2 regions of the Xanthomonas sp. WHRI 1810A genome follow, and region 2 is predicted to be linked to the other one. Evidence: predicted binding sites of a transcription regulator. Region 2 holds the regulator's gene; the other holds the start of a gene.
What was found. Region 2 encodes FliA, which starts transcription of late flagellar genes. Its sites were predicted from a motif close to TAAAGTTTNNCNNNCNNNGGCCGATAA; they were not measured.
Positions count from the first base shown of each region.

Region 1: the regulator FliA is predicted to act here: its motif matches at 1,300-1,326, upstream of ABQX22_RS07465 (methyl-accepting chemotaxis protein).

Region 1 covers NZ_JBEGED010000003.1:303,830-307,241, forward strand. The annotation lists gene ABQX22_RS07465 (methyl-accepting chemotaxis protein) at 1-1,190, opposite strand, end outside; gene ABQX22_RS07470 (LysR substrate-binding domain-containing protein) at 1,367-2,287, opposite strand; gene ABQX22_RS07475 (NorM family multidrug efflux MATE transporter) at 2,450-3,412, shown strand, end outside.
Region 2 covers NZ_JBEGED010000005.1:136,925-140,336, forward strand. The annotation lists gene ABQX22_RS09920 (chemotaxis protein CheA) at 1-56, opposite strand, end outside; gene ABQX22_RS09925 (protein phosphatase CheZ) at 181-948, opposite strand; gene cheY (chemotaxis response regulator CheY) at 989-1,375, opposite strand; gene fliA (RNA polymerase sigma factor FliA) at 1,527-2,267, opposite strand; gene fleN (flagellar synthesis regulator FleN) at 2,264-3,097, opposite strand; gene flhF (flagellar biosynthesis protein FlhF) at 3,216-3,412, opposite strand, start outside.

The sequences.
Region 1 (3,412 bases), on a different contig from region 2:
GCCTGCGCCCGCCCGCTGACTTCCTGCGCGGCGATACGGATATGCGACACCATGGTCGACAGCGCTTCGCCCATCTTGTTGAAGCTGCCGGCCAATTGTCCGATTTCATCGTGGCTGGTCACCGTCGAACGCACGCTCAGATCGCCCCCACCCAACGCCTGGGCCTGATTGACCAGATCGGACAACGGCTTGAGCTTGCTGCGCAGCAACCAGATCGCCGCACCGACCGCGATCAGCATCGACAACAGGCTGCCAATGGCCAACTGGGTGCCAACACTCCAGGTCACTGCACTGATTTCCGCTTTCGGCATGGTCGCCATCACCGACCAGGGTCCACCCGGAAACGGCTGGACCACGGTGTAGAAATCACTGCCTGCATCCTGCCAGTAGCGGCCTTTGCCTGGATGTTTGATGAAGCCGGCCAGGGTTTTGCTCGCCTGATCCAGATCCTTCACGCCCGCCGGCGGCACCAGCCACTGATTTTGTTCATCGAGCAGCGCCAGCGAGCCGGTCGCGCCAATGCGGAAGCTTTTGAGGTTATCGAACTGCGCTTTCTGGGCGTCGGTGTAATCGAACCCTACGAACAGCACGGCGATGACTTTGCCCGCAGCATCCCGCACCGGGGAGTATTGGGTCATGTACGAGCGATCGAAAAGCAGCGCGCGGCCGACGTAGCCCTGACCCGCCAGCAGGCGCTCATAAGCAGGATGCTTGTGGTCCAGAACCGTACCCATCGCGCGGGAACCGTCCTGCTTGGTCAGGGAGGTGCTGATGCGTACGAAATCGTCGCCACTGCGCACGAATACAGTCGCCACGCCCGCCGTTATGCTGCGGAAGTCGTCGACCTCGGCGAAGTCGTTGTTCAGCGGGTTACCGTTGAGCAGCAAAGCAGGTGTCTGCAAGGACCCGACCGTGATCGACTGGTCTGCCTGCAAGGTCAGGCCGTTGGTAAAGCGCTTCTCGAACAAGCCGCTCAGGCGCTGGGTACTGTCGCGCAAGGTGCTGTGGAAGGTATTGAGCTGATCGGCCAGCAGTCTTGCCTCGCTGCCCATGTGTTCTTCCCGGATCGCCAGGTTCGCGTTATCCAGTGAGCGCAAGGCGAACAGCGTACTGCCGCTGATCACGACGGCAAGGATGACAGCCAGCGCGACACCTAGTTGGGTTGCGATACGGGCGCGAGGTTTAGACATGACGACTCCCTGACCGAAACACTGGAGTCAATCGACCCCCAGCGCATGTTCGGACTTTCAAATGAACAAGCTTGGTGAGCCGTTGCTGACGCATGACTCTGATAAGACGGATTCGGCCGACGTCGGAAATACTTGAGTCCTACACAGGGACACTACGGCCGATCAGCGGTTACAGGCTATTTCAGGATCGTCACATCCGGCAGCGACATGGCGTGCACCTCGTTCAGTAAGAAGTCGCTCAGCCGGCGCAGGCGCTCTCCGCCAGGACGCGTCCTCGGCCAGACCAGATAGTAGTTTTCACCACTGACCACCGCCGTGCGCCACGGCAAACTCAAGCGCCCTTGTGCAACGTCCTCGGCCACCATCAGCAAGTCGCCCATGGACACGCCATACCCTCGCGCTGCCGCAATCATGCCCAGCTCAAGGGTGTCGAACACCTGGCCGCCCTTGAGCGAAACCTGATCAGACAGGCCCATACGCTCCAGCCAGAAGCGCCAATCGCGCCGGTCCGGGGTTGGGTGGAGCAGTTCGGCGCTGGCCAGCCGCTGGACATCCCACGGTTTGTCTTCCAGCAATGTCGGCGCGCCCACCGGAATCAGCAGCTCGGGAAACAGGCATGTCGCTTCCCAGTCCGGCGGAAAATGCCCTCGACTGAGCAACACCGCACAGTCGAACGGCTCCTGAGTGAAATCCACATTATCGATGTCCATCCAGGCGCTGGTCAGCTGGACTTCGTTGCCCACCTGCAGATGACGAAAGCGGCTCAGCCGCGCCAACAGCCAGCGCATGGTCAGGGTGGAAGGCGCCTTCATGCGCAAGATCCCCTCTTCGGCCAGCAGCGTGCTGCATGCCCGCTCCAGCGCGGAAAACCCCTCGCGGATGCCCGGCAGCAGCGTGCGCGCCGCTTCCGTCAGTTGCAGGTTGCGACCGTTGCGCTGAAACAGCCGGCAGGCAAAGTAATCTTCCAGGGTACGGATATGCCGGCTCACGGCGCTTTGCGTAATCGAAAGCTCCTCGGCAGCACGGGTGAACGAGGCGTGACGTGCTGCCGCTTCAAATGCACGTAACGCATACAACGGCGCAAGACTTCGAGACATTCGGGGCTTCCTCTTTGCATTGCGGCGGGGCTGGACGTCACTGTAGCTCAAACTCAGCATGAGTATTAATCATGCTATGGATCGGATTTATCCCTTTGTGCGCAAACACCTTACCCACCAGAATGACCGGCTTATCGACACCTGCCCCCGAGCGCCACGACCATGCACGCACACGCCTTTAAAGAACTCTGGATCATCCTGCGTCTGGCCGGGCCGCTGATTACATCCCAGATGGCGCACATGCTCATGGTCTTCACCGACACGGTGATGATGGGTCAGCTGGGCCCGGAAGCCCTGGCCGGCGGTGGCCTGGGGGCAGCCAGCTACAACTTCATTTCTTTTTTCTGCGTCGGCGTCATGGCAGCGGTCGGCACACTGGTGGCGATTCGTCACGGCGCCAACGATGTGAAGGGCGTGACCACCCTGGCTCAAGCCGGCTTCTGGCTGGCGTGGGGCATGGCGCTGATCGCAGCGCTGATCCTCTGGAACCTCGAGCCGATTCTGCTGAAACTGGGTCAGGACGAAGCCAACGTGCACATGGCCAGCCAGTTCCTGATCACCCTCCCCCTCGCCCTCCCCGGCCTGCTGAGCTTCATGGCGCTGCGCGGCTTCACCAGTGCGCTAGGCCGGGCCGGCCCGGTCATGGCAATCAGCCTCGGCGGCGCCGCCGCCAACTTCGCACTCAACTACGCGTTCATTCACGGCCTGTTCGGTCTGCCCCATTGGGGGCTGATGGGGATTGGCCTGGTGACCGCGATTGTCACCAATGCCATGGCGATCATTCTGGCGCTGCACATTCGCTATCACCGGGCGTACGCCGCCTACCCGCTCCATGTGGGGCTGATGAACCTGTCGCGCAGTTGCCTGAAAGAGCTGTGGCGCCTGGGCTTGCCCATTGGCGGGACGTACGCGGTGGAAGTGGGCTTGTTCACCTTCGCGGCGTTCTGCATGGGGGCGATGGGCAGCGCCCAGATGGCCGCGCACCAGATCTCGCTGCAGTCGGTGTCGATGGCGTTCATGATCCCGGTGGGGATTTCCTATGCCGTCACCATGCGCATCGGTCTGCACTACGGCGCTGGCAACCTGCTGCTGGCGCGCACCGCCGGGCGCATGGGCATCGCTTTC
Region 2 (3,412 bases):
TCGCCGGCCTCAACCAGAAAATCCTGAAGGATTTCTTCATCGGCGCCGAAGCTCATTGGGGGGGTGCTCCTAAAATTTAACCGTCAACCGATCCAGGTCGTGGGCTAAGCCGTCAGTGGGGGTGATCCGGGGGCGGTCAAACATCACGCCGCCGGCTCACCACCGCTGTTGACTCAGAACCTAGAAACCCAGGCTGGATAGCAGATCGTCTACATCATCCTGACCGGATACGACGTCTTCACGTTTATCGGCATGAATCTGCGGACCTTCACCCTTGGAGTGAAGTTTTTCCTGTTCTTTTTGCTGACGGAAGACTTCCTGGTCGTGTTCGATGCCCGCGAAGCGGTCGACCTGGCTGGCCATGAGTACCAGCTTGAGCAGGTTGCTCTCGACTTCGGTCACCAACTGCGTCACGCGCTTGATCACCTGACCGGTGAGGTCCTGGTAATCCTGGGCCAGCAGAATGTTGTTCAGGTGGCCCGCCACTTCGTGGGTCTCCTGCTCGCTGCGGGTCAGGAACGTGTCGACACGGCGGGCCAGGTCGCGAAACTCTTCGGCACTGATCTCGCGCCGCATGAAGCGGCCCCAGTCGGCGCTCAAGGCCTGGGCGTCGGTGGTGAGCCCGTTCATCAACGGGGTGCTTTGCTCCACCAGATCCATGGTCCGATTGGCTGCGTTCTCGGTCAGCCGGACCACGTACGACAAGCGCTCTGTCGCGTCGGTGATCTGAGAGACCTCTTCGGCCTGGGGCATGCTCGGGTCGATCTGGAAGTTGACGATGGCGCTGTGCAGCTCACGCGTCAGCTTGCCGACTTCCTGATACAGGCCGCGATCCCGGGTCTGGTTCAGCTCATGGATCAGTTGCACGGCGTCGCCGAACTTGCCTTTTTCAAGGCTTTCGACCAGCTGCTGTGCGTGTTTCTTCAGGGTTGACTCAAAGTCACCCATTGTCGAATCTTTGGAATCCATAGCGCCCTCGCAGCGAACATCAGCTATTGACGCGCTCGAATATCTTCTCGATTTTTTCTTTCAGTACTTGCGCTGTGAAAGGCTTGACGACGTACCCGTTGACACCGGCCTGTGCGGCTTCGATGATCTGCTCACGCTTGGCTTCAGCGGTGACCATCAACACCGGCAGACTGCGCAGGCGCTCGTCGGCACGCACCTGACGCAGCAGGTCGATGCCGGACATGCCCGGCATGTTCCAGTCGGTCACCAGAAAATCAAACGAGCCGCTTTGCAACATCGGCAAGGCGGTGATGCCGTCATCTGCTTCGGCCGTGTTGGTGAACCCAAGGTCACGCAACAGGTTTTTTATGATCCGCCGCATCGTTGAGAAGTCATCAACGATGAGGATTTTCATGTTCTTGTCCAATTCGACCTCCAAGCAGTCTTTAACGCGTCCAGCACCTGGACGCGCGTTCAATCAATACCGGCACAGCTCGCTGACCGGGCTGCACGAAACCACGACGGGCTTGGCAAATAAATGCGGCAGAACACGACACGCAACGTGCGTTGCGGGTCTGTCAACGTGCTCGCCATTCTCCCAGACGCCCTCGCAAACGCGCGGCGCACTGGCTGTGCAACTGGCTGACCCGTGATTCGCTGACACCCAGGACCTCACCGATTTCCTTGAGGTTCAGCTCTTCGTCGTAGTACAGCGCCAACACCAGGCGTTCACGCTCTGGCAGATTGGCGATGGCCTCGGCCAACGCGCTCTGGAAACGCTCGTCTTCCAGATCCCGCGACGGCTCGAGCGACTGGCTTGCGCCGTCCTCGTGCAGCCCTTCATGTTCGCCGTCCTGTAACAGGTCGTCGAAACTGAACAGCCGGCTGCCCAAGGTATCGTTCAAAATCCCGTAGTAATCGTCGAGACTCAATTGGAGTTCGGCCGCAACTTCGTGATCTTTAGCGTCACGCCCGGTTTTCGCTTCGATTGAACGAATCGCGTCGCTGACCATGCGCGTGTTGCGGTGCACCGAGCGAGGCGCCCAGTCACCCTTGCGCACTTCATCGAGCATCGCGCCACGGATACGAATCCCGGCGTAGGTTTCAAAGCTGGCGCCTTTGGTGGAGTCGTACTTGGTCGACACTTCGAGCAGCCCGATCATGCCGGCCTGGATCAAGTCTTCGACCTGCACGCTGGCTGGCAGACGCGCCAGCAAGTGATAGGCAATCCGCTTGACCAAGGGCGCATAGCGCTCGATCAGCTCATACTGGGAATCACGGGACGATTTGCTGTACATGCGATACCCACTTGCTGTCATGACACTGGCCCTGCGCTGGTCTGATGCACCAGGCGTTCGACGAAAAATTCGAGATGCCCACGCGGATTGGCCGGCAGCGGCCAGGTGTCCACTTTCTGCGCGATGGCCTTGAACGCCAGCGAGCACTTGGAACGGGGAAACGCTTCGTACACCGCGCGTTGTTTCTGCACGGCCTTGCGCACGCATTCGTCGTACGGCACCGCGCCTACGTACTGCAGGGCGACGTCGAGGAAGCGGTCGGTGACCTTGGTCAGCTTGGCGAACAGGTTGCGACCTTCCTGCGGGCTCTGTGCCATGTTGGCCAGGACCCGGAAACGGTTCATGCCGTAGTCGCGGTTGAGCAACTTGATCAGGGCGTAGGCGTCCGTGATCGAGGTCGGCTCGTCGCACACCACCAGCAGCACTTCCTGGGCGGCGCGCACGAAACTCACCACCGACTCGCCGATCCCGGCAGCGGTGTCGATCACCAGCACGTCCAGGTTGTCGCCGATGTCGCTGAACGCCTGAATCAGCCCTGCGTGTTGCGCCGGGGTCAGGTGGACCATGCTCTGGGTGCCGGACGCCGCCGGCACGATGCGGATACCGCCCGGGCCCTGCAGCAGGACGTCGCGCAGCTCGCATCGACCTTCAACGACGTCGGCAAGGGTGCGTTTTGGCGTAAGCCCCAGCAGCACGTCGACGTTGGCCAGACCCAGATCGGCGTCCAGCAACATGACGCGGCGTCCAAGCTCGGCCAGCGCCAGTGAAAGGTTCACCGACACGTTCGTCTTGCCTACGCCACCTTTGCCACCGGTCACTGCAATAACCTGTACGGGATGCATGCTGCCCATGTTAATTGTTTACCTTGTCTTGCTTAGACCTAAGCCACATGTCGGGCTGCACGTTCGTGGTACGAACAATGCCTGGCAGACCAGCGAAGTGGGTGCATTCCAGTGTCATATTCTTCACCTAACCCACGCGCTTGCCAGGGCTGTGATAAAGATCCGCAAACATATCCGCCATCGCTTCCTCGCTTGGCTCCTCCTGCATCTGCACGCTGACCGCTCGACTCACCAACTGGTGCCGACGCGGCAAATGCAGATCATCCGGGATCCGCGGTCCATCGGTTAGATAGGCCACAGGCAATTCATGACTGATCGCCAAAC